3 regions of the Sinorhizobium sp. CCBAU 05631 genome follow, and region 3 is predicted to be linked to each of the others. Evidence: predicted binding sites of a transcription regulator. Region 3 holds the regulator's gene; each other region holds the start of a gene.
What was found. Region 3 encodes PhoB, which activates phosphate uptake and scavenging genes when phosphate is short. Its sites were predicted from a motif close to TGTCATNNANCTGTCAT; they were not measured.
Positions count from the first base shown of each region.

Region 1: SS05631_RS17105 (DUF2794 domain-containing protein) is a predicted target of PhoB. The motif match lies at 7,658-7,674, and genes of this name have one in related genera.
Region 2: SS05631_RS19525 (ceramide glucosyltransferase) is a predicted target of PhoB. The motif match lies at 5,368-5,384, and genes of this name have one in related genera.

Region 1 covers NZ_CP023063.1:3,499,611-3,510,303, reverse strand. The annotation lists gene SS05631_RS17145 (DUF2585 domain-containing protein) at 1-148, shown strand, start outside; gene SS05631_RS17140 (DsbE family thiol:disulfide interchange protein) at 407-1,018, opposite strand; gene ccmD (heme exporter protein CcmD) at 1,015-1,191, opposite strand; gene SS05631_RS17130 (heme ABC transporter permease) at 1,188-1,958, opposite strand; gene ccmB (heme exporter protein CcmB) at 2,019-2,678, opposite strand; gene ccmA (heme ABC exporter ATP-binding protein CcmA) at 2,675-3,298, opposite strand; gene acnA (aconitate hydratase AcnA) at 3,568-6,258, shown strand; gene SS05631_RS17110 (thioredoxin family protein) at 6,472-7,245, shown strand; gene SS05631_RS17105 (DUF2794 domain-containing protein) at 7,695-8,099, shown strand; gene SS05631_RS17100 (GNAT family N-acetyltransferase) at 8,252-8,809, opposite strand; gene SS05631_RS17095 (Bax inhibitor-1/YccA family protein) at 8,927-9,664, opposite strand; gene SS05631_RS17090 (ABC transporter permease) at 9,876-10,693, opposite strand, start outside.
Region 2 covers NZ_CP023064.1:6,282-16,974, reverse strand. The annotation lists gene SS05631_RS19535 (sugar phosphate isomerase/epimerase and 4-hydroxyphenylpyruvate domain-containing protein) at 1-1,861, shown strand, start outside; gene SS05631_RS19530 (adenylate/guanylate cyclase domain-containing protein) at 1,987-3,756, opposite strand; gene SS05631_RS19525 (ceramide glucosyltransferase) at 4,149-5,306, opposite strand; gene SS05631_RS19520 (mechanosensitive ion channel domain-containing protein) at 5,757-7,094, shown strand; gene SS05631_RS19515 (PLP-dependent aminotransferase family protein) at 7,030-8,451, opposite strand; gene SS05631_RS19510 (DMT family transporter) at 8,545-9,408, shown strand; gene SS05631_RS19505 (hypothetical protein) at 9,584-10,084, shown strand; gene SS05631_RS19500 (RHE_PE00001 family protein) at 10,105-10,693, opposite strand, start outside.
Region 3 covers NZ_CP023063.1:134,657-145,349, forward strand. The annotation lists gene pstA (phosphate ABC transporter permease PstA) at 1-340, shown strand, start outside; gene pstB (phosphate ABC transporter ATP-binding protein PstB) at 354-1,169, shown strand; gene phoU (phosphate signaling complex protein PhoU) at 1,216-1,929, shown strand; gene phoB (phosphate regulon transcriptional regulator PhoB) at 1,975-2,658, shown strand; gene SS05631_RS00640 (GcrA family cell cycle regulator) at 2,743-3,261, opposite strand; gene SS05631_RS00645 (aspartate aminotransferase family protein) at 3,676-4,875, shown strand; gene argF (ornithine carbamoyltransferase) at 4,925-5,842, shown strand; gene SS05631_RS00655 (Hsp33 family molecular chaperone) at 6,247-7,242, shown strand; gene apaG (Co2+/Mg2+ efflux protein ApaG) at 7,357-7,749, opposite strand; gene SS05631_RS00665 (CDP-alcohol phosphatidyltransferase family protein) at 7,861-8,475, shown strand; gene SS05631_RS00670 (O-succinylhomoserine sulfhydrylase) at 8,527-9,711, opposite strand; SAM riboswitch at 9,754-9,832, opposite strand; gene SS05631_RS00675 (2'-deoxycytidine 5'-triphosphate deaminase) at 9,908-10,693, shown strand, end outside.

The sequences.
Region 1 (10,693 bases), 650 kb from region 3:
CTCGCGGTTGCCGGTGGCGGTAACGGTCACGATCGCGATCATCCTCGAACTCTTTACCGGCTGGCTGATCCGCGACAACCTGACGCTCAACGTGCTGATGCTTGTCTGGCCGCTTGATGCGGTGAAGGCGTGGCAGGCGGGGCTGTAGACCCGTTAGGTCTTCCGGCCGGGTTTGCCCCTCATCCCGCTGCCGCGACCTTCTCCCCGCAGGCGGGGAGAAGGGACTTCGCGGAAACGCCGAGCGCCCTCTTCAACGCAAGGCGTTGAAACGGGGAAGCCGCGTTTCCGTTACCTTCCCACAGGCGGTTCGATGAGGATGAGTGGGCGCCACGAGTCCCTTCGCCCCGCGCGCGGGGAGAAGGTGGCCGGCAGGCCGGATGAGGGGCAACGCTAGCTAAAATGCCACCTACGATCCGGCAAGCGCCTTCTCGATCGCCGGCATCAATCCTTCCTTCAAAGTCCGCTCGTCGAACGGCCCGGCGCGCTTGTAGAGGATCGTGCCGTCGGCGGCGACGAGGAAGGATTCCGGGATGCCGTAGACGCCCCAGTCGATCGCCGCCTTGCCGTTCGGATCGATGCCGACCGCCGAGAAGGGGTTGCCGAGTTCGCCGAGGAACCGCAGCGCGTTGTCGTTGCGGTCCTTGTAGTTGATGCCGACGACGGTCAACCGGGGGTCCTTCGAAAGTTCGAGGATGACCGGATGTTCCTGGCGGCAGGGCACGCACCAAGAGGCCCAGACGTTGACGAGCGTCAGTCTGCCCTTGACGGCCGTATCGGTGAGCGCCGGCATCGGCTGGCCTGAGGGCGTCACGGCGCCTTGGAGCGGCGGCAGATCGAGCTTCGGCGCCTTGGTGCCGATGAGCGCCGAGGGAATTTCGCTGATGTCGCGGCCGGAATTCAACTGGCTCCAGAAGATCAGCGCCAGCGCCGCGAAGATCAGAAGCGGAAGCGCGGCTAGCAAATAGCGCAAGGGGCCGGGCCTGCGCTCGTCCGGCTGCGGCGCCTGCGTGCTCGTCATCGAGCTTCTCCGGCTGGAGCTTCCGCCGAACGGCGGCGGATGCCGGCGGCCTCGAGTGCCCTCAATTCTCGTTGCCGGGCACGGCCGTCGCCGACAACCCAGACGACGAGGCCCGCAACGACCGCGAAGGCGGCGGCATAGCTGGCAAAGACATAGGCTGCATGGCTCATCATGGCGCCAAGTTCTCCCGGCCGGCATTGCGGGCCGCCTGGCGCCGGAGCGACGTCACCCGGCGGCGCCAGATCTCGTTGCGCATTGCGGCGATGTGCAGCGTGAAGAACAGGAGCGTGAAGCCGACCGCCATGATTATGAGCGGCCACAGGAATTCCGGATCGATGGTGGGGCCGTTGAGGCGCATGACGCTTGCCGGCTGATGCAGCGTGTTCCACCATTCGACGGAGAATTTTATGATCGGGATATTGACGAAACCGACGAGCACCAGCACGGCCGAGACGCGGGCCGAACGGGCCGGATCGTCCATGGCCCGGTTCAGCGCCATCAGTCCGAGATACATAAGGAAGAGCAGGAAGACCGAGGTCAGCCGTGCATCCCAAACCCACCAGGTGCCCCACATCGGCTTGCCCCAGAGCGAGCCGGTGACGAGCGCCAGGAAGGTGAAGCAGGCGCCGATCGGTGCGGCCGCCTTGGCCGAGACATCCGCCAGCGGATGGCGCCAGACGAGCGTGCCGAGTGCGGATATCGCCATCAGCGTGTAGCACATCATCGACAGCCAGGCGGAAGGCACGTGCACATACATGATGCGCACCGTCTCGCCCTGCTGGTAATCGCCCTCGGTGGTGAAGGAGAGCCAGAGCCCGGCGGCGAAGGCGAGCACCGTGAGTGCGGCAAACCATGGCAGTACGCGATCGGCGAGCGCCAGGAACCGGGTCGGGTTGGCGAGATCGCTGAATTTGCGGATGGCCAGGCTGTTATCGCTCATGACGGCTGTTTAACGCGGAAGCACCTTCTCCGCAATTGACCCAGGTCAATCACGATTGCGTCAGTCGGCCGAATGCCGCAGCGCCGCGGCCGCCGCAACCGGTCCGATGACCGCGAAGAACAGGGTTATCGCCATCAATATCATGAAAGGCGGCAGGAAGGGGGCGGGATCTTCGACCGCGGCATAGACGGCGCTCACCCCGAAGATCAGCACGGGAATGGCGAGCGGCAGCACGAGGATCGAGACGAGCAGCCCGCCGCGCGGCAGGGCGACAGCGACGGCCGCGCCGACCGCCCCGATGAAGGTGATCGCCGGCGTCCCTGCAAGGAGGGTAAGCATTGTCGCGCCGATGGCGAACTCGTCCATGTTCATGAACAGGGCGAGAAAGGGCGAGGCGACGACCAGCGGGAGTCCGGTGGCGGCCCAATGGGCGGCGCATTTGACGAAAACCGTGAGGATGAGCGGCGTCTCGTGCATCAGCATGAGATCGAGCGAGCCGTCTTCGCGCTCCGCCTGGAAAAGCCGGTCCAGGCCGAGAAGCGAGGCGAGCAGCGCGCCAATCCAGAGGATCGCCGGGCCGATGCGGGAAAGCAGATTGAGATCCGGCCCGACGCCGAAGGGGATCACCGACACGACGGTCATGAAGAAGAGCACGCCGATCATCGCGCCGCCGCCGGCGCGCACCGAAAGCTTCAGGTCCCGGAAGAAAAGAGACATCAATGCGAAAACCCCGTCATCTGCAAGGTCTTCGACTGCCCGATCCCCAGCGCCTGGTGGGTGGCGGCGATGACGATGCCGCCACGCTCGAGATGGCTCGTGACCAGCCCGGCAAAGAGCCTGTCTGCGCCGGCATCGAGTGCGGCGGTCGGTTCGTCGAGAATCCAGATCGGTCGATAGGCGACGAGCAGCTTCGCCATCGCCATCCGCCGCTGCTGCCCGGCGGAAAGATAGCCGAAGGGCAGATGGGTAATGTCGGCGAGGCCGACGGCGGCTGCCGCCGCGGCAAGATCGAGGCCGGAGCCGCCCGGCGAATTGCCGAGAAAACGCTGCCAGAAGGAAAGATTTTCCTCGACCGTCAATTCCCGCTTCATCGCATTGCGGTGGCCGAGATAGTGGCTGAGCTCGTGCGGATGCTCGAAACCGGCAGGTCCGTCCTTGAGCGATATCCTCCCCGTTTCGGCACGAAGAAGACCCGCAAGAACGCGCAGCAGGGTCGACTTTCCAGAGCCGTTCGGCCCCGTCACCACGAGCGCCTCCGCGGCTGCAAGCGAAAAGGAAATATCGTTGAAAATCAAGTCTTCGCCTCGCCTCGCACTCAAACCCTCAACCAGCAGGCGCATCGATCTTAAGCTTTCCTTGACGCTCTTTTTCGCAGAGCAAAAAAAGTTCCGATTGGACCTTGGTTGGTCTGGCACGAATTGGAGAAATTATCTATAAGGCGGCCAACACGCCAGCGGTCGGCGTGAATTTCATCCAAGCGCCGAACATGGAATGACATTCCACGTACGGACAGCGGAAATGGCCGCACCCGCATCCCATTTCGCGCTTCACAGGCGCTCGGGCGTTCGTACGTCAGCTTTTGGCGATCAGACGGAACGGGGTATTTCCAGTGTCCAAATCCCTAGACAGCTTTAATTGTCGCTCCACGCTCACGGTCAACGGCGTGGATTATGTCTATTACAGCCTGCCGAAAGCGGAAGCGAACGGCCTCGCCGGTGTCTCCAAGCTTCCCTATTCGATGAAGGTGCTGCTGGAAAACCTGCTGCGCAACGAGGACGACCGCTCGGTCACCAAGAAGGACATTGAAAACGTCGCCGCATGGCTCAGCGACAAGGGCACTGCGGAAAACGAAATCGCCTACCGTCCGGCGCGCGTGCTGATGCAGGACTTCACCGGCGTCCCGGCCGTCGTCGACCTCGCGGCGATGCGCGACGCCATGGTGTCTCTCGGCGGCGACCCGGAGAAGATCAACCCGCTCGTTCCCGTCGACCTCGTCATCGACCACTCGGTCATCGTCGATGAATTCGGCACGCCGCAGGCCTTTGCCAAGAACGTCGAACTCGAATATCAGCGCAACGGCGAGCGCTACCGCTTCCTGAAATGGGGCCAGCAGGCGTTCAAGAACTTCCGCGTCGTGCCGCCCGGCACCGGCATCTGTCACCAGGTCAATCTGGAATATCTCGGCCAGACGGTCTGGACCCGCGAAGAGAACGGCGAAATCACCGCCTATCCGGATACCTGCGTCGGCACCGACAGCCACACCACGATGATCAACGGCCTCGGCGTGCTCGGCTGGGGCGTCGGCGGCATCGAAGCGGAAGCAGCGATGCTCGGTCAGCCGGTCTCGATGCTGCTGCCGGAAGTCATCGGCTTTAAACTCACCGGCAAGCTCAAGGAAGGCGTGACGGCAACCGACCTGGTGCTGACCGTCGTGCAGATGCTGCGCAAGAAGGGCGTCGTCTCGAAATTCGTCGAATTCTTCGGCCCGGGCCTCGACAACATGACGCTCGCCGACCGCGCCACCATCGGCAACATGGGTCCGGAATACGGCGCCACCTGCGGCTTCTTCCCGGTCGACGCCGAAACGATCAACTACCTGACGATGTCCGGTCGTGAAGAACAGCGCATCGCGCTGGTCGAAGCCTATTCCAAGGCTCAAGGGATGTGGCGCGAGGGCGACGGTTCGGACCTCGTCTTCACCGACACGCTGGAACTCGACCTCGGCGACGTCGTGCCGTCGATGGCCGGCCCGAAGCGCCCCGAGGGCCGCATCGCGCTTGAAAACATCGCCTCCGGCTTTGCCGTCGCGCTCGAAAACGACTACAAGAAGCCCGGTCAGCTTTCGAACCGCTATGCCGTCGAAGGCACGGATTTCGACATAGGCCATGGCGACGTCGCGATCGCGGCAATCACCTCCTGCACCAACACCTCGAACCCGTCGGTGCTGATCGCCGCAGGCCTGCTTGCCCGCAACGCGGTCGCCAAGGGCCTGAAGACCAAGCCTTGGGTGAAGACATCGCTGGCGCCCGGATCGCAGGTTGTCGGCGAATATCTGGCGAAGTCCGGCCTGCAGAAGGACCTCGATGCGCTGGGCTTCAATCTCGTCGGCTTCGGCTGCACCACCTGCATCGGCAACTCCGGCCCGCTGCCGGCGCCGATCTCGAAGACGATCAACGACAAGGGCCTGATTGCCGCCGGCGTTCTTTCCGGCAACCGCAACTTTGAAGGCCGCATCTCGCCGGACGTCCAGGCAAACTACCTCGCCTCGCCGCCGCTTGTGGTCGCCTACGCACTCGCCGGCACGGTCCAGAAGGACCTCACCAAGGAGCCGATCGGCGAAGACAAGGACGGCAAGCCGGTCTACCTGAAGGATATCTGGCCGACCTCGCAGGAAATCCAGGAGTTCATCTTCAAATACGTGACCCGCGAACTTTACGCGACCAAATACGCGGACGTCTTCAAGGGCGACGAAAACTGGCAGGCCGTCCAGGTTCCGGCCGGGCAGACCTATGCCTGGGACGAGGCCTCGACCTATGTGCAGAACCCGCCCTATTTCGTGGGCATGGGCAAGAGGGGCGCCGGTATTTCCGACATCAAGGGCGCCCGCGTCCTCGGCCTCTTCGGCGACAAGATCACCACCGACCACATTTCCCCGGCCGGTTCGATCAAGGCCGCCTCACCGGCAGGCTCCTACCTGCTCGGCCATGGCGTGACCGTTGCCGACTTCAACCAGTACGGCACGCGCCGCGGCAACCATGAAGTGATGATGCGCGGCACCTTCGCCAATATCCGTATCCGCAACCACATGCTCGGCCCGAACGGCAAGGAAGGTGGCTACACCATCCACTATCCGTCCAAGGAAGAGATGTCGATCTACGATGCGGCCATGCAGTACAAGGAAGAGGGCGTTCCGCTCGTCATCTTCGCCGGCGTCGAATACGGCAACGGCTCCTCGCGCGACTGGGCGGCCAAGGGCACCAACCTTCTCGGCGTCAAGGCCGTGATCGCCCAGTCCTTCGAACGCATCCACCGCTCGAATCTCGTCGGCATGGGCGTCATCCCCTTCGTCTTCGAAGAGGGCACGACCTGGGATTCGCTGGGCCTGAAGGGCGATGAGGTCGTCACGATCGACAACCTCGCCAATGTCCAGCCGCGCGAAAGGCGCGTCGCCAAGATCTCCTATGGCGACGGTTCCGTGAAGGAAGTGCCGCTCATCTGCCGTATCGACACGCTGGACGAGGTCACCTACGTCAATAATGGCGGCATCCTGCAGACGGTTCTGCGCGATCTCGCGGCCTGAACCGGCCGTCCGCATTCTGCTTCAACGATCTGGCCGGGGCATCAGCCGATGCCCCGGCTCTTTTTTTGCGCTAACTGCCGCCGCTTATGTCCGTCGACGTTTTCCCCAGCCTGCCCGCAGGTCACTCCAACGTGACTTTCTGTTGAAACCGGCCCGTCGTATGTAATGTACTCCCCTGATGGAAGCGCCCGCCCGACAAATACAAGTGACGCCATGACTTTCGCCTTGCTGCCAATGCTCCGCCGCCTGGCCCTGACCATGGGCCTGCTCGGTGCCATCAGCGGAACGGCGGCGGCCGACGACGGCAAGGCGTTCAAGGGTGTGGTCGAGCTTTTCACCAGCCAGGGCTGTTCGTCCTGTCCGCCCGCCGACGCCGCCTTGAAGGCGCTTATCGACGAGGGCGAGGTCGTGGCACTCGCCTATCACGTCGATTACTGGAACTATCTCGGCTGGGCCGACACGCTTGCCACCAAGGAAAACACCGAGCGGCAGTATGCCTATGCCCGCATGCTCGGCCGCAGTGGCGTCTACACGCCACAGGTGGTTCTGAACGGCCGCGATCACGTGAACGGCTCCGACCTCCAGGCGGTCAAGTCCCGTCTGGCGACGATGAGCGCCGGCGGCGGCGGGCTCGCCGTGGCGGTCGATGCCACGATCGGCGGCGAGGAAATCTCCATCAAGGTCGGCGCCGGTGAGGGCAAGGCGAATGTCGTCGTCGTCTATTTCGACCGGGCCCGGGAGGTCAAAGTCGAAAGAGGCGAGAACAAGGGCAAAGAAATCGCCTATTGGCACGCGGTCAAGGATATCCAGACCATCGGCATGTGGGACGGCAAGCCCGCCCAGTTCACGCTCCCCGCCTCGGTGCTGATCGAGGGGCGCGGCAATAGCGGCTGCGCCATCCTGCTGCAATCGATGAAGGATGCGGAAACGCCAGGCCCGATCATCGGCGCCGCAACCCTTCTCGCCGGCCCGCAAGGCAAGCTGTAGCGACGCGAAGGGCTCCGGTCAGGAGTTTGCCCCTTGTCTGCTCGTGGAGGGACGTAAGCGGGTGCGGCATCGTCCCTTCGCCCCGCTTGCGGGAAGAAGGTGGCGGCAGCCGGATGAGGGGCAGATGCGAGCGCACGCGCCGAATTCGAGGCGGAGGGATGGTTCGGCCCGGCAGCATCGAGGGGCTGGGGCTGAGGGTTCGAAGTTACCGGACCGAACCGGTCATGTCTGCGTTTGGAAACCTCCCGCAGCATGACAACCTGTCCGGACATACGGTGGCAACGACTCGTCCGGCAGCGGTCGGAGTTTTGCGGTGAATTGGGGCGGCGATTTGACTGAATTGCGGCAAGGGCAAGAATTGCCCGCCTTGCCAACAGCTTCCGGCTTGCTTTTCGTCTCTCGTCAGGCACACTGTCATGGTCCTGTCACATCAGAAGGCCGAATTGCCGATGACCGATCAATCGGATTTGCCGGAGGGCGAAGCGCGTCACCAGGGCCAGACCACATCGAATGTGGTCGTCGATTTTCACGAATACAAGCAAGCCAAAAACCCCCCACCAGTCACCTTCCACCGCCGTGAGCTGGACCTCGTTCTGAGACTCTACGGCCGCATGGTCGGTGAGGGCGAATGGCGCGACTACGCGATCGACCATTTGAAGGACCGTGCCGTGTTCTCGGTGTTCAAGCGCGCCGGGGAAGTCCCGCTCTACCGCATCGAGAAGAACCCCAAACTCGCCGCCAAACAGGGTGCCTACAGCGTGCTGAACGCTCAAGGCACGATCCTGAAGCGCGGCCACGAGCTGGCACAGGTCCTCAAAGTCTTCGACAAGGTGCTGAAGCTCGTCGAGACATAACGCAGCGTCTCCATTTGGAATTGCCCCTCATCCGCCTCCCGGCACCTTCTCCCCGCAAGCGGGGCGAAGGACTATGCCGCGCCGGCTCCAGTCCCTCTACCCGCGTACGGGGAGAGGGTTAGTCCTCGGGTTTAACCCGAGGAGAGGGGCAATCAGCTCCGGTAAAGCGTATCCGGATAGGCGCCCTCGGCGGGCAGGGTGTCCGTCCCCTCGCCGAGAGGAAGCTGCATGATCGCGGTATCCAGCCAGCGCCCATGCTTGAAGCCGGTTGCCTTCATCGTTCCCTGATGCTCGAAGCCGACGGCGCGATGAACGGCGATCGAGGAGGGGTGGGCGCCGCCGATCACCGCCACCATCTGGCGAAAACCGAGCGCGGTGCACCGCTTGACGAGCTCCTCGAGCAGCGCCCTGCCGATGCCTTGGCCGCGCGATTCCGGCGCCAGATAGATCGAATCCTCCACCAGGAACCGATAGGCGGTCCGGGTGCGGAAGGCCGACGCATAGGCGTAGCCGAGCACGCTGCCCTGCTCGTCCGCGGCGACGATATAGGGATAGCCGCTGCCGGTGATCGTCGAAAAGCGCAGCGCCATCTCCGCCTCGGAGGGCGGCGTCACCTCGTAGGTCGCGACACCGTTCAGGACCGACTCGCGGTAGATCTCGGTGATGGCGGGAAGATCGGCGGCGACGGCGTCGCGAAGCGTGAAGGTCATGGGAGATTTTTCGTTGTTGGGACTGCTGCAGCATTCGCATGAAGCGGCCGGACCGATCAAGATTCGGCGCAACAAAAAAGGCGGCCGAAGCCGCCTTCTTCGTCAATCCAGTCCCGACTACTCGTTCTTGTTGCCCAGGAACTGCAGCAGGAACATGAACAGGTTGATGAAGTCGAGGTAGAGCGTCAGCGCGCCCATGATAGCCTTGCGGCCGGCAACCGCGACGTCATCGGCCTCGAAGTACATTTCCTTGATCTTCTGCGTGTCGTAGGCGGTCAGGCCGGCGAAGACCAGAACACCGATCACGGAGATCGCGAAGCCGAGGGCCGACGAAGCAAGGAAGATGTTGACGATCGACGCGATGATCAGGCCGAACAGGCCCATGATCAGGAATGTGCCGAAGCCCGACAGATCCTTTTTCGTCGTGTAGCCGTAGAGCGACAGGGCGCCAAACGAGGCGGCCGTCACGAAGAACGTCTGCACGATGCTCTGCCCGGTGAAGACCAGGAAGATCGAGGACAACGAAAGGCCCATCAGCGCCGCGTAGATCCAGAACGTCGTCTGGGCGGCGGAAACGCTCATAGAGTTGATGCGGAAGCTCATGAAGAAGACCAGCGCAAGCGGTGCCAGCATCACGACCCACTTCAGCGGCGAGGCGTAGATGAGCTGGGCGAATGCCGGATTGGAGACGGCAAGCGCATAGGTCCCGTAAGCTGCCACGCCGGTGATCGCCAGCCCCAGGGCCATCAGGTTGTAGACCTTCAGCATGTAAGCGCGAAGGCCTTCATCGATCACGGCACCCGCCTGAGCGCCGGCGGGCGACATTCGGGTTTGGTAGTTTCTCAGATCAGCCATTGTTTCCTCTTTAAGCCCCGGTTGGAATTACGGTGTCGGGCGGCGGGTGTCTGTGCCAGCTCACGCCCAGGCGCCGCTGCGGGGCTCCAGCATGCCTGTGGATAAATATGATGGTGAAAGCCGCGCCGCACAAGACCCGGCCGGGCCTGAATCGAGCAAAGCCGGGCTTTTGGGCGATCAAACACGGGTGATTAACGGTTAATCGCCACCGCTACAGTTCGCGTAGGACCGGCGCGGCCTTCTGCCCGAGGATGCGCCAGGTCCCGGCAAGGCCGATGCCGACCGTCACGACGAGGGCAACGGCGATCGTAGCGAAGGCCACGTCCGGCAGGAAATTCGACGGCAGCGTCATGATGCGGCTGACGACGAACCAGGCCGCAACTCCGCCTGCCAGGAGCGCGAAGACGGCGGTGGCCACGCCGAGAATAAAATATTCGTAGCTGAAGGCGCGGATCAAGGTTCCCCGGGTGGCGCCGAGGGTCTTCAGCACCACCGCGTCGTGGATGCGTGCCCGGTTTCCGGCGGCAAGCGCGCCGGCGAGCACCAGCACGGATGCGATCAACGCCACGGCGGCCGCGGCGCGGATTGCCGTCGCAAGCTGCCCGAGCAGCGTGTTGACGATGTCGAGCGCGTCCTTGACGCGAACGCTGGTGATCGTGGGATAGGTGTTGGTGACGGATTTCAGCACCGCCGCTTCTTCCGCCGCCGTGGCATCCGGGTCGATGATCGTCGCCAGCCAGGCATGCGGCGCGCCGGCAAAGGTGTTGGGCGAGAAGACCATGACGAAATTGATCGACAGCGATTCCCACTCGACATTGCGGAAATTGGCGATCCGGGCGGTGACGTTGCGGCCGAGCACGTTGACCGTGACCGTGTCGCCGAGCTTCAGGCCAAGCTCGCCGGCCTCTTCGGCCGAGAAGGAGACGAGCGGCTCGCCGCTGTAATCCGCGGGCCACCATGCGCCCGCGGTGAGCGTCGAATTCTCCGGCTTGTTCTTCGCGTAGGTGATGCCGCGGTCGCCGCGCAAGA
Region 2 (10,693 bases), on a different replicon from region 3:
AAGCGGCGACCTCATCGACAAGCTGCGCGCCATCGCCAAGGCCGGCTTCGACGGCGTCGAGATTTTCGAGAACGACTTCCTCGCCTTTGACGAGAGCCCGCGCGAGGTCGGCCGAATGGTGCGCGACTTCGGCCTGGAGATCAGCCTGTTCCAGCCCTTCCGCGACTTCGAGGGCATGCCGGAACCGCTCAGAACCCGCACCTTCGACCGCGCCGAGCGCAAGTTCGACCTGATGCAGGAGCTCGGCACCGACCTGGTGCTCGTCTGCTCCAACGTCTCGCCGGCCGCACTCGGCGGCATCGACCGGGCCGCGGCCGATTTCCGCGAGCTTGGCGAGCGCGCCGCCAGACGCGGTTTGCGCGTCGGCTACGAGGCGCTCGCCTGGGGCCGCCACATCCATGATCACCGCGACGCCTGGGAGATCGTCCGGCGGGCCGATCATCCGAATATCGGGCTGATCCTCGACAGCTTCCACACGCTGTCGCGCAAGATCGAGGTTAATTCGATCCGCTCGATTCCCAAGGAAAAGATCTTCATCGTCCAGCTTGCCGATGCGCCGCTGATCGACATGGATCTTCTCTACTGGAGCCGGCACTTCCGCAACATGCCCGGCGAAGGCGACCTGCCGGTGACCGAGTTTACCCGCGCGGTGGCGGCGACCGGCTATGACGGCTATCTGTCGCTGGAAATCTTCAACGACCAGTTTCGCGGCGGCAATGCCAATGCGATCGCCGTCGACGGCTACCGCTCGCTGATCTATCTCGGCGACCAGGTGAAGCGCGCCGAGCCGGATATCCGGCTGCCGGTCCCGGACATGCCGCCGCGCGTCGACGTGAAGGGCGTCGCCTTCGTCGAGTTCACCGCTTCCGAAGAGGAGGCGGGCGAGCTCGAAGCGCTGATCCGCACATTCGGCTTCCGGAAGGCGGCGCGGCACCGGACGAAACAGGTGCTGGTCTACCGCCAGGGCGCCGTCAACCTGGTGATCAACACCGAGCGCGAGGGTTTTGCCAACGCCTCCTATCTGGTGCACGGCACCTCGGCCTATGCCTTCGGCCTTTCGGTCGACGATGCCGCGGCGACCGCCGAACGCGCCCGCGCCCTCGGCGCCGAGCCCTTCGAGCAGGCCGTCGGGCCGGGCGAGCTCAAGGTGCCGGCGATCCGCGGCGTCGGCGGCGGCCTGATCTATTTCCTCGACGACAAATCCGAGCTCGCGAAAATCTGGGAGATCGAATTCGAGCCGGTGACCGACGGCGCCCCGGCGGCGCCGGCCGGCCTCACCGTGATCGACCACGTCGCCCAGACCGTCAAATACGAGGAATTGCTGACCTGGCTACTGTTCTACACCTCGTTGCTCGACACCAAGAAGACGCCGATGGTCGACATCATCGATCCGGCCGGGATCGTCCGCAGCCAAGTGGTCGAAAACAACGCCGGCACGCTGCGCCTGACGCTGAACGGCGCCGAGAACCGCAACACGCTCGCCGGCCGCTTCATCGCCGAAACCTTCGGCTCCGGCGTCCAGCACCTCGCCTTCGCCACCGACGACATCTTCGCGACTGCTCAGGCCCTGCGCGCCAACGGCTTCAAGTCCCTGCCGATCTCGCCCAACTACTATGACGACGTCGAGGCCCGCTTCGGCCTCGATGCCGAGTTGGTCGAGCGGCTGAAGGCCGAAAACATCCTCTACGACCGCGACGACCACGGCGAGTTCTTCCAGCTCTACAGCCCCACCTATGGCGAAGGCTTCTTCTTCGAAATCATCGAACGGAGGGGTTATCGCGGCTACGGTGCGGCAAATGCGATCTTCAGGATTGCGGCGCTGAAGAAGTATTTGAGGCCTGAGGGGTTGCCGAAGGATTGAGGGGATGGGGGATTTTTGGGTTGGCCATTGCGGCCTCTCTCCCCTTTGCGCCAGCACCGGTCATTGCTCCTCCTTGAGCGAGTGGCTGCAGAAGGTGCAAGACCGGACACTCGCCCGGCCTGAAATTACACCAGGCCGGCCTTGCAAAGCCCGTCCACGACTAGCTCGAAATCGTCGGGGTTCTTGTAGGGCAACACTTTGCGACGGTATTCGAGGGAGTAGTCGGGATTGACCCGGAACACCTCCTGCCAAGCCGCGCGGGCATCGTCGAAACGGCCCAGATGGCCGTAGCTCGCTGCCAGGAGCGCGCGCGAGACATCGGTAACGGGATTGCGGGTCAGCCGCTCTTTTAGCAAGCCAACCGCCTGTTCGTACCTTCCCAGGTGAAACGACGCCAAGGCTTGGAAGTGCAATAGCACATCCGGAAAATATGGGTTCAAGACCTTCGCCCGATCGAAATGCTTGAGTGCCTCGTCGGCCCTGGCCGAGTAATTCAGTGCCTCGCCCAGGCTGACGTGCCCTTCAGCGAAGTTCGGATTGAGGACTATCGCACGCTGGGCCTCGCTGATGGCCACGTCGTGCCGTCGCGAATACAATTCGACGATGCTCAGCGCCCAGTGCGCCCTGGGATCGCGATCATCCAGCGCTACCGCCCGCGTCGCAAGCTCTTCCGCTTGCTCGCGCGAATTCGGCGGTGACGGGCTCCATCCATTCAAATAGTCGAGTACGTGGGTGAGGGCCAGGAACGCGTGGGCCGAGGCGAAATTCGAGTCCAGTTTGATTGCACGTTGCAAAAGGTCCCGGGCGGCGACGTTCGTCTCCTTCGTCAGCCGGTGCCACAGCTCTCGGCCACGCAGGAAATAGTCATACGCCTCAATGTTGCCGGTGTGCTCGGGCGCCAGCCGCTGCCGGTCGCCCTCCGTCAGGTTGATCGCTAGTGCGCCAACGATCTGCTGCGTGACGTCGTCCTGCACCGCGAATATGTCGGTGAGGTCGCGATCGAAGCGCTCCGCCCACAGATGTCCGCTCGAGGCTGCGTCGATAAGCTGCGCCGTGATGCGCACCCTGTTTCCCGATTTGCGGACGCTGCCTTCCAGCACGTAGCGTACGCCGAGGTTTCTGCCGACCTCCTGCACGTGAACGTTCTTGCCCTTGAACGTGAACGACGAATTGCGGGCGATGACGAAGAGCTGCGGCAGCTTTGAGAGAGATGTGATGATGTCTTCGGAGATTCCGTCGGCGAAATATTCCTGCTCGGCATCACCGCTCATGTTGGCGAAGGGCAGCACGGCGATCGACAGTTTCGGCGGCAGTTCCGTCGTCGGCCGGCTTGTCACCGGCTGTGAGGTCGCGGTTGCCTTTGCCTCGGTGGTGCCGACACGCAGCGAATACACCCGGATCGGCTCGGCGATGTTCTTGAGCTGCGTGTTGCCGAGATCGCTGACTGAGAGGTCAAGCCGCGCCTTGACCTGGCGATAGGCATCCTCGGATAGGCAGATGGCCCCTGGCGCAGCGACGCCCTCCAGACGCGAGGCGATGTTGACGCCGTCGCCCATCAGGTCGCCGTCGCTTTCCTCGACCACGTCGCCGAGATGAATTCCGATCCGGAACTCGATGCGGCGGTCCTGCGGCACGCCGGCATTGCGCTCGACCATACCGTTCTGCACCTCAATGGCGCAGCGCACGGCGTCTACTACACTGCGGAACTCGACCAGCGCCCCATCGCCTGTGCGCTTGATCACGCGTCCGTTGTGCACGGCGATGGTCGGATCGATCAGGTCGCTGCGCAGCGCCCGCAACCTGGCCAAAGTACGGTCTTCGTCTGCGCCGGCCAGCCGGCTGTACCCGACCACGTCGGCAGCCAGGATCGCCGCTAGCTTGCGGTTCTCGCTCACAGGGCCATCTCCTCGTCTCCACAATAACAGGAAGACACAGGGAAGAGGAAATTTTCGGGGTCCCGTTCAGAGCGACTTTGGGTGAGATCATCGCTCGCCATTTGTTCGCCGGCAATCGTGAATGCTCACAATGTCGAGCACTCGCAACCCGGTGCCAATGGGCGCAGACGTCCTGCCTGGGCAATGACTGTCCTGGCAACTTTCGGACATTCGACACCGTGACGCCGAAAGTCGGCTCAGGGCCGCAAGCTGCCGCTGCTTTCCGGCAAAGCTCCGCAGCAACCGTTCAGCCTCGCAATGCGCGACATTGAAAAAAGAACGGACCGGGAATTGCACGCGCTCTGCGCCCGAATGAGCATATTTCCCGGGCGTTTCTGACCAGCGCCAGCTCCCTACGACGTACTCACCACCAGCGGCAGCTCACCCGTTTCCAGCCGCGACTCCTGCGAGCCGATCGACATTCTGTTGCCGCGCCAGTCGGCGCTGCCGGCGAACCAGCTGCGGACCCAGATGACCGGCAGCAGCAGGTCGCGGGTGAGCATGGCGACGAGCGACCAGCGGGAGAGATGCCAGTTCTTGCGATGGACGAGCAAAAATTCCGGCAGGTAGGCGGCGGTTGCGACAAGAGCGGCGACGGCGGGCACGCTGTGACCCGCAGCGACAGCGGCGATCGCCGACAGCAGGAGCGGCGGCACGACGCCGGCCAGAATTTCCGGCGCGAAGAACTGCGGAAAGGTGACGCGCCGCAACCGCGCCCAGCGGCACTGCCGGGCCCAGACCTCGCGGAACGTCCTTGTGCCGAGCGGCTGGTCGAACGGCGCGGAAACGAGGTGCACCTTCAGGCCGAGGCTTCTCACCAGCTTGGTTGCGGCCGCATCCTCGGCGATCTCCGCCGCCAGCGCCTGGATGCCGCCATTGGCATCCAGCAGGCTCTTGCGCCAGAGCATGCTCTTGCCCTGGGCGAAGCCGAAGCCGAGGGCCTCGCCGGCATATTGCCAGCGCGCCTGGTGGGCGTTGAGGAAGGCGCACTCGACCTCGGCCCAAAAGCCGTTCGGGCGTGAGCCGAGCGGGGTCGAGCAGACGAGCCCGCACTCGGGCCGCCACGCCGCCATCAGCCGAACGAGATAGTCGGCCGGCATCAGCACGTTCGAATCGGCGAGAACCACCCATTCATGCGCGGCCGCATTCCAGCCCTTTACGCAGTTGTTGAGCTTCGGATTGGCGCTGATCCGGTCGTCGCCGATGAGGATCGCCGCGGGAATGCCCGGGTGGCGCCGGCGCGCGGCCTCGATCAGCGGAATCAACGGATCCTTGGCATCGGCGACGCAGAAGATGACTTCGTATTCCGGCCAATCCAGGCGAAACGCGCTTTCAAGCGTTTCCCGGGAAAATTCTTCGATTCCGCAGAGCGGGATGACGAGGGAGACCGGCGGTCGATAGGTCGTCCGCGGCTGCGGGCCGAGACGCGGCCAGATCCGCCAGCCCGCTATCATCAGGCTCAACAGATTGATGGCTAGGAAGGCACCGGCGACGAACAAGATGAGCATCATTTACCCGGGCAACGAACCGCGATTCCGACGAAGTTGAGTTCCGGATAAACATCATCGCAAGATGACAGGCGAATGACAGTTGGGCGCTCTCGGGGCCGTGGCTGAAGCACCCCCCTCTGGCCTGCCGGCCATCTCCCCCAAAAAGGAGGGAGATCATTTGCGGCCGGCCCCTCGCTCCGACCTTGCCGCTTCTGTAAGCGGAACGCTTCGCTCGAGGTGCAAAGCGTGCCACATCCAATCTCCCCCCTTGTGGGGGGAGATGGCCGGCAGGCTAGAGGGGGTGGCCATCCGCATTCGAGCCCTTGCTGCGTGGGACGAATTGAACAAATTCCCTGCCCGGTTAATTATATGTCTGCGCAGTGCGCCTTTTCAGGGCGCCCGACGGCCGCCGCTTGTTCCATGCCCCGTCCTCGTACCGGAACAGGCAGCACAAGAATTTAGACAGAGACGATGGATTTCGTCGAGACCATCAATGCCACCGCGGCGTGGCTCGAGCGGTTTGTGCTCAACGAATGGACGCTCTATCAGTGCGCCGTGATCGTCGTCGGCTATTTCGCTTGCGGCCTCGCCGCTAAGCGCCTGGAGCCGGCGCTCGAAGCCCGCGCCCGGATGATCAGGGGAAATCCGGACCTGCTGCGCGTCATCATCGCCTTCATGCGGCGGCTCAAATGGCTGTTCCTGATCGTCTGGCTGTGGATCGCCGACGTCGTGCTGTCGCGCTACGGCTGGCCGTCCTATCGCTGGCTGGTGGGCACGGTGCTGACGCTGGTCGCCGCCTGGTTCATCATCGCGGTCTTGACCCGGATCATCCGCAACCAGACGCTGGCGCGCGTCGTCGCCGTCCTCGGCTGGCTCTACTTCGCGCTTTACGCGCTCGGGCTGGATCGCCCGGTGCTGACAGCGCTCGACAATGCCGCCGTCAATCTCGGTGCCGTTCGTCTTTCGCTGCTGCTCGTACTGAAGGCGATCGTGCTCTCCGCCGCAATGATCTGGCTCGCCGTTCTCACCGGCAACATGTCGTCGAACTGGATTCAGAAATCCGCCGACCTGACGCCGTCGCTGAAGGTGCTGATCAGCAAGCTGATCAAGATCGGGCTCATCGTGCTTGCCGGCACGATCGCGCTGTCGGCGACCGGCATTGATCTGACGGCGCTCACCGTCTTTTCCGGCGCCGTCGGCGTCGGCATCGGCTTCGGCCTGCAGAAGGTGGTCTCCAACTTCATCTCCGGGATCATCATCCTGCTCGACAAGTCGATCAAGCCGGGCGACACGATCACGCTCGGGGAAACCTTCGGCTCGATCCGCGACCTGCGCTCCCGCTTCGTCTCCGTCATCACCCGCGACGGCAAGGAGTATCTGATCCCGAACGAGGACTTCATCTCCGAGCAGGTGGTGAACTGGTCGTTTTCCAGCGACTATGTCCGCATCGACGTGGCCTTCGAAACGTCGCCGAAGAGCGATCCGCACGAGGTCGCCCGGCTTGCGATCGAAACCGCCAAGACCGTGCCGCGGGTCGCCAGCGCCTATGCCGAGCCGGTCTGCTGGTTGACCGGTTTCGGCGGCTCGTCGCTTACCTTCAAGCTGAGATTCTGGATTTCCGATCCGGCCAACGGCCTGACGAACATCCGCGGCCAGGTGTTCATGGCGCTCTGGGACGCCTTCCAGGCAGCCGGCATTGCGACGCCCGACCCGCGCGAGATCATCATGAAGACGCCGGTCGAAATCACCGGCGCAGAAGAGCCGACAGCTCGCGAAACAGCCGCTCGTCCTCGGACTGTGCCGCGTTGAAGCGCAGAAAATTGCCGGCCGTCTGCGCCTGGCTGAAGACATTGCCGGGGGCGAGCACGATGTTTCTGGCAAGCGCCCTTCGGGCGAGCTCCGCCGCGTCGATGCCGTCCGGCAGGCGGCACCAGACGAACATGCCCGCCTGCGGCTCGATCCAGGGCTGAATGCCGATCGCCCGGAGCTTTCCGATCGTCTCGGCCATTGCCCGCGACAATCGCTGCCGCACCGTCTCCATGTGCCTGCGATAGCTGCCGTCCTTCAACAGCGTCAGCACCAGCTCGGCGGCAAATCCGGGACCGCCGAAACTGGTGGCGATCTTCAGATCGGCGAGCGGCTCGATCCATTGGCGGGGCGCGACGATGAAGCCGCAGCGCACCGCCGCCGACAGCGACTTCGAAAAGCTGCCGATATGCACCACCCGCTCGAGCCCTTCGAAGGCGGCAAGCCGCGGCGCCGGCGCCTCTTCGAAATCGGCAAAAATGTCGTCCTCGACGATCGTCAGTCCCGCCTGGTCGGCGAGCTTCAAGAGGCGGTGGGCGATAAGCGGCGTGAGCGTCGCGCCGGTCGGATTGTGGAGGGCGGAATTGGTGATGTAGAGGCGCGGCCGGTGTTCTTCGAGCGCCGCGGCAAAGCGCTCGATGTCCGGCCCGGCCGGCGTATAGGGAATGCCGACGATTTTTGCCTGATGCGCCCGGAGCAGCGCATGAAAGTTGAAGTAGCACGGATCGTCGACGAGCACGGTTCCGCCCGGCTCGACGAGGAAGCGGCAGAGGAGGTCGATCGCCTGGGTGCCGGACTCCGTCAGCATGATCTGCTCCGGCGAGGCTTCGATGCCGTGCTGCGCCAGACGGCGGGCAAGGAGCGCGCGGAGCGGCAAGAGCCCGAGCGGCGGGCCGTAGTCGACGAGCGTCGAGGCACTTGCCCGCGCGACCGACCGCAAGGCCCGGCGCAGCCCCTCTTCCGGCATCCATTCGGCCGGCAGCCAGCCGCAGCCCGGCTTCAGCACATTGACATCCGCCTCGAGCGCCTGCCGCGAGATCCACAGGGGATCGACCTCGCGCTCCACCCGCGGGCCGAGTTCGGCAAGCGACAAGGGGGCTAGCGGCGCGGCGACGAAGAAACCGGAGCCTGGCCGCGAGCGGATCAGCCCCTCGGCCGCCAGCCGCTCATAGGCCTCGACCACGGTCGACTTGGAAACTTTCAAGCTCGTCGCGAAGGCACGGATCGACGGCAGCCGGGCGCCGGGTGTCAGGCTGCGCCCGGCAATCCGGTTCCTTACCGTCGCCATCACCCTTGCGATCAGCGTCTCGCCATCGGCGTCGACAGTCTGCGGCCTCATCTGTACCGGTTCCTTTTGCATGACAGTTCGCCGAAACTGTACTTCACCGTCTCTGGAAGCGCCAGCCGCCTCAGCCGATAGAGATGGCGCCGACAGGGGCGAAAGGAGCATGGCATGGACAGAACCACGAGCGGCTGGATGAACGGCATGGCGGGCGTATTGATTTTCTCGGGCTCGCTGCCGGCGACGCGGATCGCGGTGATGGATTTCGATCCGATTTTCCTGACGCTGGCGCGCGCGACGATCGCCGGGCTGCTCGCCTTCGGGCTGCTCGTCGCCTTCCGCGAGAGGCGGCCCGAGCGCGGCGATCTGCTGCCGCTCGGCATCGTCTCGCTCGGCGTCGTCGTCGGCTTCCCGCTGCTGACGGCGCTGGCGCTCCGGCACGTGACCTCCGCCCACTCGATCGTGTTCGTCGGGCTGCTGCCGCTCGCCACCGCGATCTTCGGCGTGCTGCGTGGTGGCGAGCGGCCGCGGCCGGCCTTCTGGCTTTTCTCCGGACTTGGCAGCGTCATCGTCGTCGGCTTCGCTCTGCGTCAGGGGTTTTCCGCCTCCCCGGTCGGCGACCTGCTGATGCTTGCCGCCATTCTCGCCTGCGGTCTCGGCTACGCCGAGGGTGCGAAGCTGTCCCGCAAGCTCGGCGGCTGGCAGGTGATCTCCTGGGCGCTCGTGCTGTCGCTTCCCGTCATGCTGGGACTGGCGCTTGCCACCATGCCCGCGAGCTTCGAGGACCTGCGCCCCGCCTCCTGGTTGGGTCTCGGATATGTCTCCGTCTTCAGCATGCTGGTCGGCTTCATCTTCTGGTATCGCGGCCTGGCTCAGGGCGGCATCGTCGCCGTCGGCCAGTTGCAGTTGCTGCAGCCCTTCTTCGGGCTCGCCTTGGCCGCGACCTTGCTCGATGAACCGGTGAGCTGGGCGATGCTCGCCGCCACGCTTGCGATCGTCGCCTGCGTTGCCGGCGCGAAGAAATTCGCAAAATAGTCACGCACCCGCCGCGGATGGTTGCGGATGCGCCGTCCGACCATCACCCTGAGGATGTGTCCTGCCAGGCGGTGCTCGATGATAGTATCCTCGCCGGGGAACTTCCGGCCGGACGGCGCGTTGCACCGGATGGGAAACACGTCCAGCCTCGGACGATTGGGGGAGGCACTCATCGATGATCAGGCATCTACTCGTCGCGGCCATGCTGTCCCTCCCCGCGGGCACGGTTCAAGCCGATGAATCGGCTTTTCTCGGATCACTGGAGGGGCAATGGGCCGGGGGCGGCATGGTGAGGGTTCGCGTCGACAGGACGCCGATCAATGTCTCCTGCAACTTCGATTCGCAGGCGACCGATGCCGCCCTGTCGATGCGCGGCACATGCCGGGGCCTTATCGTCGTATCGCGCTCGATCGGCGCGGACCTTCAGTTTACAGGTGTCAACTATAGCGGCACCTATGTCGGACCGAGCGGCCGCAAATCAACGCTGACCGGCAAGCGCCGCGGCAGCGCCATCAACCTCACTATCCATTGGGCGCGGGAGGTGAACGGCGACCGCCGCGCCAACCTGACGCTGCAGAAGGTGGGCGAGAACGGCATGAAGCTCGTGACCGTCGACGTCGATCCGCGATCCGGCAATCGGGTGGTCACCAGCGAAATCAATCTGCAGCGAAAGTAGCCGGCGCTTTACGCGAGGCGTCAGATCACGCCCCAGCCGCGATAGCGTCCCCTGCCGGTGATCTCGCGCACTCCGAGCTCGCGCACCAGATTGAGCGCGCCGCGCGGGGTGACGCCGAGATGCCGGGCGATCATCGTCGTCGAGACGACCGGCCGGGAAAGGACGAGATCGATCAGCCGGGGGAGGTTGCTGTTGGAGCGCCTGTCCTTGATCCGCATCTCCATCTGCGTCCTGGCGAGCGACAGCCGGTCGAGCTCCTTGAGGCCGAGATCGGCCGTCATCGCCATAGCCTCGAGAAAGGCATTGAGGCGCGTCAGCCGGTCCTTCGAGCGGCGCCGCTCGTGGCGGATCGTCTTCAGCCCGGTGTTGAAGGCAAGCACGTGCGAGGCGACCTTGCCGCGCGAGCGAAGATAGGCGCCGACGAGCAGCGCGCCGAGCCAATGCTGGCGGCGCAGCGGCTCGATCCTTTCCCAGGCGTCGAAGAGCACCGCGGCGCCGAGGCAGGCGGGCAAGGGGTCGGCGGCGGCGAGGATCTTCCGCCACGCATCGAGCCGCGCCGTCTCGTCCCAATCCTCATCGAAGAGCAGGCCGAGCTGGCCTCGAGGCTCA
Region 3 (10,693 bases):
GCTCGGCCTCGGCGCCTCGAAGATGCAGACGATCTTCCACCATGTGCTGCCGCTTGCCATGCCCGGCATCCTGACCGGCACGATCATCGGCCTGGCGCACGCCCTCGGCGAGACGGCGCCGCTGCTCCTGATCGGCATGGTCGCCTTCGTCGTCGACTATCCGGGCTCGCCGCTCGAACCGTCCACGGCGCTCCCCGTGCAGATCTACATGTGGGCGAACGAGGCTGAGCGCGCCTTCGTCGAGCGTACCTCGGGGGCGATCATCATCCTGCTGATCTTCCTCGTCATCATGAACCTCGGCGCAATTCTGTTGCGGCGTCGCTTTGAGCGTCGCTGGTAGTGGGGTAAGGACTATGAACATCATGTCGGAAGCTGCAGTCGAAAAGGCTCTGGACCAGAAAATGAACACGGTGCCCTTGAAGATGATCGGTAAGGATGTGTCGGTCTATTACGGCGAGAAGCGCGCGCTCTTCGACGTCAACCTGAATATCCGCGAGAATACCGTGACGGCGCTCATCGGTCCTTCCGGATGCGGCAAGTCGACCTTCCTGCGGACGCTCAACCGCATGAACGACACGATCGAGAATTGCCGGGTCACCGGCCGGATCACCCTCGACGAGGACGACATCTACGATCCGTCGATCGACGTGGTGGAACTGCGCGCCCGCGTCGGCATGGTCTTCCAGAAGCCCAATCCGTTCCCAAAGTCGATCTATGAGAATGTTTCCTACGGGCCGCGCATCCACGGCCTGGCCCGCACGAAGGCCGATTTCGATGAGATCGTCGAAACGAGCCTGCGGAAGGCGGGCCTGTGGAATGAGGTGAAGGACCGCCTGCAGGAGCCGGGGACGGGTCTTTCCGGCGGCCAGCAACAGCGCCTCTGCATCGCCCGCGCCGTTGCCGTCAGCCCGGAAGTGATTCTCATGGACGAGCCCTGCTCGGCCCTCGACCCGATCGCCACGGCCAAGGTCGAAGAGCTCATTCACGAGCTGCGCGCCAATTTCACCATCGTCATCGTGACCCACTCGATGCAGCAGGCGGCCCGCGTCTCGCAGCGCACCGCCATGTTCCACCTCGGCAATCTCGTCGAGGAGAACGACACCGACAAGATGTTCACCAATCCGGACGACCAGCGCACCCAGGATTACATCATGGGCCGCTTCGGCTGATCGCCCGAAAACCCACCGCGAAGAGTGCGCCCTCGAGGAACCGTAGATGTCTCACCCCCACATAACGACAGCCTTCGACGAAGAGCTTAAATATCTGACGCGCCGGATCTCGGAGATGGGCGGCCAGGCCGAGCAGATGGTGGCGGATTCCGTCCGGGCTTTGGTGAATTCCGATCTGGCGCTCGCCCAGAAGGTCATTTCCGACGATGCAATCTTGGACGACGCCGAGCGCCAGATCGGCGAAAAGGCGATCGTCACCATCGCCAAGCGACAGCCGATGGCCGCGGATCTCCGCGAGATCATGGGGTCGATCCGGATCGCCGCCGATCTCGAGCGCGTCGGCGACCTCGGCAAGAACACTGCCAAGCGCGTCATCGCGGTTGCCGGCTCCGGCATTCCGCGCAAGCTGGCGCGCGGTCTCGAGCACCTCGCCGAACTCGCCCTGATCCAGCTCAAGGAGGTCCTCGACGTTTACGCCTCGCGTTCGCCGGAGAAGGCAAACAGCATCCGCGAACGCGACGAGGAGATCGACGCGATTTACACCTCGTTGTTCCGCGAGCTGTTGACCTACATGATGGAGGATCCGCGCAACATCACCCCCTGCACGCATCTCCTTTTCTGCGCCAAGAACATCGAGCGTATCGGCGACCACGCCACCAATATCGCCGAAACCATCTACTACATGGCGACGGGCGCCCAGCCGCAGGGCGAGCGGCCGAAGGACGACATGACGTCAACGCTCGGATCCGTCACCGACTGAGGGGACACCCGCCAATCATGAATCTAGGCAAGGAGTCGTAACTGAATGTTGCCGAAGATAGCCGTTGTCGAGGACGAGGAAGCGCTCAGCGTGCTGCTGCGCTACAATCTCGAGGCTGAGGGCTTCGAGGTCGATACGATCTTTCGCGGCGACGAAGCGGAGATCCGCCTGCAGGAGCGCTTGCCCGACCTTCTCATCCTCGACTGGATGCTGCCCGGCGTCTCCGGCATCGAGCTTTGCCGCCGTCTCCGACAGCGCCCGGAGACCGAGCGGCTGCCGATCATCATGCTGACGGCGCGCGGCGAGGAAAGCGAGCGGGTGCGAGGCCTTGCGACCGGTGCCGACGACTACGTCGTCAAGCCGTTCTCGACGCCGGAGCTGATGGCGCGGGTCAAAGCGATGCTCCGGCGAGCGAAGCCTGAAGTGCTGTCGACGGTGCTTCGCTGCGGCGACATAGAGCTCGACCGCGAAACCCATCGCGTGCATCGTCGCACCCGCGAAGTGAGGCTCGGCCCGACGGAGTTCCGGCTCCTGGAGTTCCTGATGGCCTCGCCAGGCCGCGTCTTCTCCCGCTCGCAGCTGCTCGACGGCGTCTGGGGGCACGACATCTATGTCGACGAGCGAACGGTCGACGTCCATGTCGGCCGGCTGCGCAAGGCTCTGAATTTCTCCAATATGCCCGATGTGATCAGGACGGTGCGCGGCGCCGGCTATTCGTTGGAAAGCTGACGCTTGCGCTGCTCTTCCGGCGTTCCAAAGTGATAAGGGGCCCGACGGGCCCCTTCATGCGTTATTTGTTATTGCTCCGACCGATCAGCGCGCGCGGCGCCGCTCGGCCGAGGGCTGGTAGGCGAGGCGAGCGTGGTAGCTGCAATAGGGGGAGGATTCCGGCGAGTCGTTGCCGCAGAAGTGGAATTCTTCCTTGAGCGGGTCGCCGATCGGCCATTTGCAGGTCCGCTCGGTCAGCTGGGTGAGTTCCAGCCGGCGCGACATCGGCACGACAATGTTGGTGTCGAGTGCGAGATCCTGCTCCGCCACCAGATCGACGGCGACCTCTTCCTTGAGCACGGCCGTGCCGGCAGCGCGGGTAACCGTCCGGGTCACGGCGCGTGCCGCGTAGTTCGGGGCGCGGGGCGCCGAGGTCGTCCGCTTGGGACGAGCCGCCGCTGTCGCTCCGCCGGCCTTGGCGCGGCCTGGCAGGCTCAACCGATGAACCTTGCCGATCACCGCGTTACGGCTGACGCCTCCCAGCTGCGCCGCGATCTGGCTCGCGCTTAGGCCCTCGGACCATAGCTTCTTCAGCTTCTCAACCCGCTCGTCCGTCCAGTTCATGTCTGCACTCCCCGTTCTCGGCGTTGGGATGGCAGAATCCATCACCGTTCTCCGGAAAAGCCCCGGAGTTACAACGCGATAACTATTTTGGTGACTAGGTCCGCCGCATGCGTCTAGTAATTGAATATTAACCTACCGGCCGGGTGACTCCGTGGCAAGAGTCGCCGGAATCGCGCCGAATCGATTTCGCAGTTTTCCCCAACTTGCTGTCGGATAGTTGCATTTTTGCAAGCCCCGCATCGGGATTTTTTCGCGGTGCGGAATCCGGGCCGGCGCGACTGTTGCAAGCCTTGGTTTTGTTGACATTGCGCCGCGATATGGGAATAGTGCCTGCGCCGCCGAAAGGCGGCATTTTTGATTTTTGTCGGGCCGATACGTCCGACAGCGATGCCGATGACGAAGGAGATGCTGATCATGGCCGCAACAACGCCGCTCTACGACACCTATCTGCGTGCGCCGTTGCGTTTCGAGCGAGGCGAGGGCGTCTGGCTGATTGCCGAAGACGGCACCCGCTATCTCGACTTTGCAGCCGGCGTCGCGGTCATTTCGCTCGGCCATGCCCATCCTCATCTCGTCGAAGCGCTGAAAGCGCAGGCGGAGAAGCTCTGGCATGTGTCCAATCTCTACGATGTTCCCGGCCAGGAGAGCCTGGCGCAGCGGCTGACGGCGGTCACCTTCGCCGATCGAGTGTTCTTCACCAATTCCGGTGCGGAAGCGCTCGAATGTGCGATCAAGACGGCGCGCCGCTACCATTTCGCCAAGGGCCATCCGGAGCGGTTCCACATCATCACCTTCGAAGGCGCCTTCCACGGCCGCACCATCGCGACGATTGCCGCCGGCGGCCAGCAGAAATACATCGAAGGGTTCGGGCCGAAGGCTCCGGGCTTCTATCAGGTGCCGTTCGGCGACATCGCCGCCGTCAAGACCGCGATCAACGACGAGACCGCTGCAATCCTGGTCGAGCCGATCCAGGGCGAGGGCGGCATTCGCCTCGCTTCGAAAGAATTCATGCAGGAACTGCGCGCGCTCTGCGACGAGTTCGGGCTGCTGTTGATCCTCGACGAGGTCCAGTGCGGCGTCGGCCGCACAGGCAAGCTCTTCGCGCATGAATGGTCGGGCATCAAGCCGGACATCATGGCCGTCGCCAAGGGCATCGGCGGCGGCTTCCCTCTCGGCGCCTGCCTGGCAACGGAAGCGGCGGCGGCCGGCATGGTGGCCGGCACCCACGGCTCCACCTACGGCGGCAATCCGCTGGCGATGGCGGTCGGCAATGCGGTGCTCGATGTCGTCCTGGCCGATGGTTTCCTGGAGAATGTCCGCGACGTGGGATTGGTGTTCCGCCAGGGGCTTGCCTCGCTCAAGGATCGCTTCCCCGACGTGATCGAGGAGATCCGCGGCGACGGCCTGATGCTCGGCATCAAGGCAAAGGTGCCTTCCGCCGACTTCCTGAAGGCGATCCGCGCCGAGAAGCTGCTTGCCGTGCCGGCCGGTGAGAACGTGCTGCGGCTGTTGCCGCCGTTGATCACCACGCCCGCCGAAGCGCGCGAGGGGCTGGCACGACTCGAGCGTGCCGCCGAGGCGGTGCGCGCCAAGAGCGGAACGGCCGCGGCCTGAGGTCGCGACGGACGGTCGATTACCGGTTTATGACAGGAACTACAGCATTATGACTGCCACCAGACATTTTCTCGATCTCTCGGCAATGACCGCGACCGACCTGCGCACGATCATCGACGATGCCCGCGCACGAAAGACGGCGACCAAGGCCGGAACCGCCGAGAAACCGCTTGCCGGCAAGATGCTGGCGATGATCTTCGAAAAGCCGTCGACCCGCACCCGCGTTTCCTTCGATGTCGGCATGCGGCAGCTCGGCGGCGAGACGCTGTTCCTGTCGGGGACCGAAATGCAGCTCGGCCGCGCCGAGGCGATCGGCGACACGGCCAAGGTGCTGTCGCGCTATGTCGACGCCATCATGATCCGCACGACCGATCATCGCCGGCTTCTGGAATTGGCCGAGCACGCCACCGTTCCGGTCATCAACGGGCTGACCGACGACACGCATCCCTGCCAGATCATGGCGGACATCATGACCTTCGAGGAGCATCGCGGGCCGGTCAAGGGAAAGACGTTCGCCTGGGCGGGTGACGGCAACAACGTGCTTCACTCGTTGATCGAAGGCTCGGCGCGCTTCGGCTACCGGATGAACATGGCCGTGCCGCTCGGCTCCGAGCCGCAGGACAAGTTCCTGAACTGGGCGCGTAACAATGGCGGCGAAATCCTGCTCTGCCATGAGGCGGAGCAGGCGGTTGCCGGCGCGCACTGCGTCGTCACCGACACCTGGGTGTCGATGAACCAGGAGCATCGCGCCCGCGGGCACAACGTCTTCCAGCCCTATCAGGTGAACGCGGCGCTGATGAAGCACGCGGCCCCGGAGGCCTTGTTCATGCATTGCCTACCGGCGCATCGCGGCGAGGAAGTCACCGACGAGGTCATCGACGGCCCGCAGTCGGTCGTCTTCGACGAGGCCGAGAACCGGCTGCACGCGCAGAAGTCGATCCTCGCCTGGTGCCTGGGTGCCGTCTGACGGGACCGTTCGAGGGCCAGGCCGGGCTATTGAAATCGGAGAGCGGTGACACGATCTAGGCGATGTGCGGGAGAGTTCGGCCGCTGCGCCGTTTCTCGCCACAGCGCGTTTCAGCGGATCCGCCGCATACGGGGCGCTTCCGGAGCCGCGCTTGCCTGCTGGACAAATCGGTCCATGCCGGGATCAAATAGGATAAGCGGCAGTTAGAGACGGAGTGCGTCGATCGGCGCTCTCGATGTCACGAGCAATGCACGGTGTCATGCGAACGTTGCGCCTCTCGATCGAGACGCAGCGGTGCAACGAACGGCAGGGTGTGCGCGGCTGCTCTTGCATCCGCAGGATGGAAGTTCGATCACGGCGACGGCGGGTTGCTTGGCCGCTGTGATCCATGCAAGGAGCAAACGATGACAGAGACAGCACCGGGACTTGGCGAGTTCGATTTTGCCGGTGACGACCACGTCGTTCCCTTCCAGGTCGAGGGCCTCGACGTGCGTGGCCGAGCCGTGCAGCTCGGCCCGATGCTCGACGCTATCCTCGAGCGGCACAGCTACCCGCTGCCGGTGGCGCGGCTGGTTGCCGAAACCGTCGTGCTGACGGTCCTGCTCGGTACCTCGCTCAAGTTCGACGGCAAGCTGATCGTCCAGACCCAGGGCGATGGGCCGGTCGATCTCGTCGTTGCCGATTTCTCCACCCCGGATCGGGTCCGCGCCTATGCGCGCTACGACGAGGAAGCGCTTGCCGCCGCCGAGAAGGGCGGCCGCTCGCAGCCGCACGAACTGCTCGGCAACGGCATCCTTGCCTTCACCATCGACCAGGGCGCCCATACCCAGCGCTACCAGGGCATTGTCGCGCTTGACGGCGCGACGCTCGAAGAGATCGCTGCGGTCTATTTCCGCCAATCGGAACAGATACCGACCAAGGTTCGCCTCGCCGTCGCCGAACTGCTCGACCGGGACGAAAACGGCAAGCCGCGGCATCGCTGGCGCGCCGGCGGCATGGTGGCGCAGTTCCTGCCCGAGGCGTCCGAGCGCATGCGCCAGCCGGATCTGCCTGGCGGCGATGGCGATGACGGCGACGCCAGCCTGCTCTTCGAGGAAGACGATCTCTGGGCGGAAGCCAAGGTGATGGTGGATACGATCGATTCCGACGAGCTGACCGATCCTACCGTCGGCACCGAGCGTCTGCTATATCGTCTGTTCCACGAACGGGGCGTGCGCGTCTACCAGCCGCAGGCCGTCTACGATCGCTGCAGCTGCTCGCGTGACAAGATACGCGAGGTCCTGGAGGGACTGAGCGAGGAGGATATCGAGCACAGCATCGAGGACGGCGAGATCAAGGTCACCTGCGAGTTCTGCTCCACCGACTATCGCTTCGAGGCGAGCGAGGTGCGATCTCAATAAAGGCGGGCGGCTAATGCATGTCGCCCAAAAGTGTGCAGCGGTTTTGGGATAACGACATGCACAAAAACAAAGACCTAAGGCGCGCCGCGTGAATACGTTTGAACGCGACGGGCTTTAGTTCAGCGTCCGCACCAGTCCGGGAGAATCGAGCGAGAAGGCGGGGATGGCGACATTGAAGGTCTCTCCGTCTTCGGCCTCCATGCTGTAGTGGCCGAACATGACGCCGGAGGGGGTGTCGAGCGGGCAGCCGGAGGAATATTCGTAGGTGTCGCCGGGATTGAGCAGCGGCTGCTCGCCGATGACGCCTGGACCGCTGACCTCGTCCACCTGGCCGTTCTCGTCGGTGATGTGCCAGTAGCGGGTCATCAGCCGAACCGCGATTTCGGAATGGTTCGAGATGACGATGCGGTAGCCCCAGACATAGCGGCTATCATCCGGATCCGATTGTTCTTCGAGATAGTACGGCTCCACCGTGACCTCTATGTCGCGTGTCAGCGCACGGTACATGTTCGACATCCTGTTTCAAAACTGCTCGAGTATCATACAGCGATAAGGTTTCGTGAAGAATAACGGCAGGATTATACGGGTCCTTACGATTTTCACGCAAGGCAGGGGAATATGCTCGACGGCGCGGCGCGCAGGCATCTCGATCCTATCCTGAACCGGCTCGGCGCCGCCCTCGCAAAGCGGGGCTTGGGCGCCGATGCGGTCACGGTCGCCGGCCTTTGTCTTGGACTTGCCGCGGCCGTCTTGATTGCCTTGCATTACTACGTGGCGGGTGCGGCTCTCATTCTCCTGAGCCGGCTTTGCGACGGCCTCGACGGGGCAGTGGCGCGCGCGAGCCGCAAGACCGATTTCGGCGGTTTTCTCGACATCGTTCTCGACTTCGCCTTCTATGGCGCGATCCCGCTGGCCTTCATCGCCGCCGATCCGGCGGCCAACGGGTTTGCCGGGGGGCTCTTGCTCTTCGCTTTCTATGTCAACGGCTCGAGCTTCCTCGCCTTCGCCGCGATCGCCGAGAAGCGCGCACTGTCGACCGAGATCCGTGGTGCGAAGTCGATCTACTTCACCACCGGGCTTGCGGAGGCGACCGAGACGATCGTCTTCTTCGTGGCCGTCTGCCTGTTTCCGCACCGGTTCCCTGTGCTGGCGGCGATATTCGCCGTCCTATGCCTCTACACTGCCCTGTCGCGCATCGTTCTCGCGCGTCTCACCTTCCGTGACGGGTCATGAAAAAGCCGCCCGGCGGGGCCGGGCGGCTGAGGTCACCTGAAATTGGACGGTTCAGGCGCGGATCGACTTCAGTCCCTTGGCGAAATCCTCGACAAGGTCGTCGCTGTCTTCGATCCCGGCCGAGAACCGTACGGTTCCGGCCGAGATGCCGAGTTCGGTACGGGCCTCGTCGGTGAGGTTCTTGTGCGTCGTCGTCGCCGGATGTGTAATCAGGCTCTTGGAATCGCCGAGATTGTTGGAAATCCGCACGATCTCAAGGGCGTTCTGCAGCGCGAAGGCCGCATCCTTGCCGCCCTTCAGCTCGAAGGCGACCAGCGTCGAGCCGCCGGTCATCTGCTTGGCGATGATGTCGGCCTGCGGATGGTCCTTGCGGCCCGGATAGATGACGCGCGCCACCTGGGGCTGCTCAGCGAGGAAGTCGGCGATGCGGCGGGCGTTTTCCGTCTGCTGCCTGACGCGCAGCGGCAGCGTTTCGATTCCCTTGAGCAACGTCCAGGCGTTGAAGGGCGACATGGCAGGGCCGGTGTGGCGGAAATAGTCGTGCAGGTTCTCGTCGATCCATTCCTTGTCGGCAAGCACGACGCCGCCGAGGCAGCGGCCCTGGCCATCGATATGCTTGGTGGCGGAATAGACGACGACATGGGCGCCCAGCTCCAGCGGCTTCTGGAAGAGCGGCGTCGCGAAGACATTGTCGACCACGAGCTTGGCGCCCACCTGGTCGGCGAGCCTGGCGACGCCGGCGATGTCGATCACCTCCAGCGTCGGGTTGGTCGGGCTCTCGAGGAAGAAGACCTTGGTGTTCGGCCGCACCGCCTTTTCCCAGTTGGCAAGCTCGCGGCCGTCGACCAGCGTGCATTCGACGCCGTATTTCGGAGCGAGCGTTTCGACCACCCAGCGGCAGGAGCCGAAGAGGGCGCGGGCGGCGACGATGTGGTCTCCCGCCTTGACCTGGCAGAGGATCGCCGCCGAAACCGCCGCCATACCGGAGGCCGTGGCGCGCGCATCCTCGGCGCCTTCGAGCATGCACATGCGCTTCTCAAACATGTCGTTGGTCGGGCTTCCGTAGCGGGCATAGATGAAGCCGTCGGTCTCGCCCTTGAAGCGGGCTTCCGCCGCTTCCGAGCTTTCGTAGACGAAGCCCTGTGTCAGGAAGATCGCTTCCGAGGTCTCGCCGTGCTGCGAGCGGGTGGTCCCGCCGTGGACGAGTTGGGTTGCCGGGCGCCAGGTCTTGCTCATGCGACGATCACCTTCAGAACAAAAAAACCGGCCGCGAAACGACCGGTTTGACACCCGGCCTTTTTAGCTACTTGTTTAACGTGGCTGCAAGCCGACCGGCCAAATCACCACGGGATAAAGCTCCAATACTGCCTGGCCGCGCTTGCGTCAATTCCCGGAGTTTGGTTTTGTCTGGCAACTGAGAATGAGGATCGGAATGGGCCGCGACACAGGGATTTTGGCCGACCGCGCAATTGCCGCGCTGTTTGCCACGGGACGTCTGAAGAGCGAGAAGCCGCTGGATGATGACCAGATCCAGCCGGCGAGCCTCGATCTTCGGCTCGGATCCAAGGCGTTTCGCGTCCGGGCGAGCTTCATGCCGGGACCGGCGCATCTCGTCGCCGACAAGCTCGACCGCCTGAAGCTGCACGTCATCGATCTTCGCGAGGGCGCGGTGCTGGAAACCGGCTGCGTCTATATCGTGCCGCTGATGGAGAGCCTGACGCTGCCGGAGACCATGTCGGCGTCGGCCAATCCGAAGAGTTCGACCGGTCGCCTTGACATCTTCACGCGCGTCATCACCGATAGGGCGCAGGAGTTCGACAAGATCCCCGCCGGCTACAGCGGGCCGCTTTATCTCGAGATCAGTCCGCGGACCTTTCCGATCGTCGTTCGCCGCGGCTCGCGTCTCTCGCAGATCCGTTTCCGCGTCGGCCACTCCGTTCTTTCCGAGCAAGAACTGCTGGGCTTGCACGAAAGCGACGTGCTCGTCGCCAGCGAGCGGCCCAACATCACCGGCGGCGGCATTGCGCTGTCGATCGACCTCAAGGGCACCGGCCCGGACGGCCTGATCGGCTATCGCGGCAAGCATCACACGTCGGTGGTCGACGTCGACAAGAAGGCGGAGCACGCCGTTTTTGATTTCTGGGAGCCGCTCTATAGCCGCGGCCGCGACGACCTGATCCTCGATCCGGACGAGTTTTACATCCTCGTGTCGCGCGAG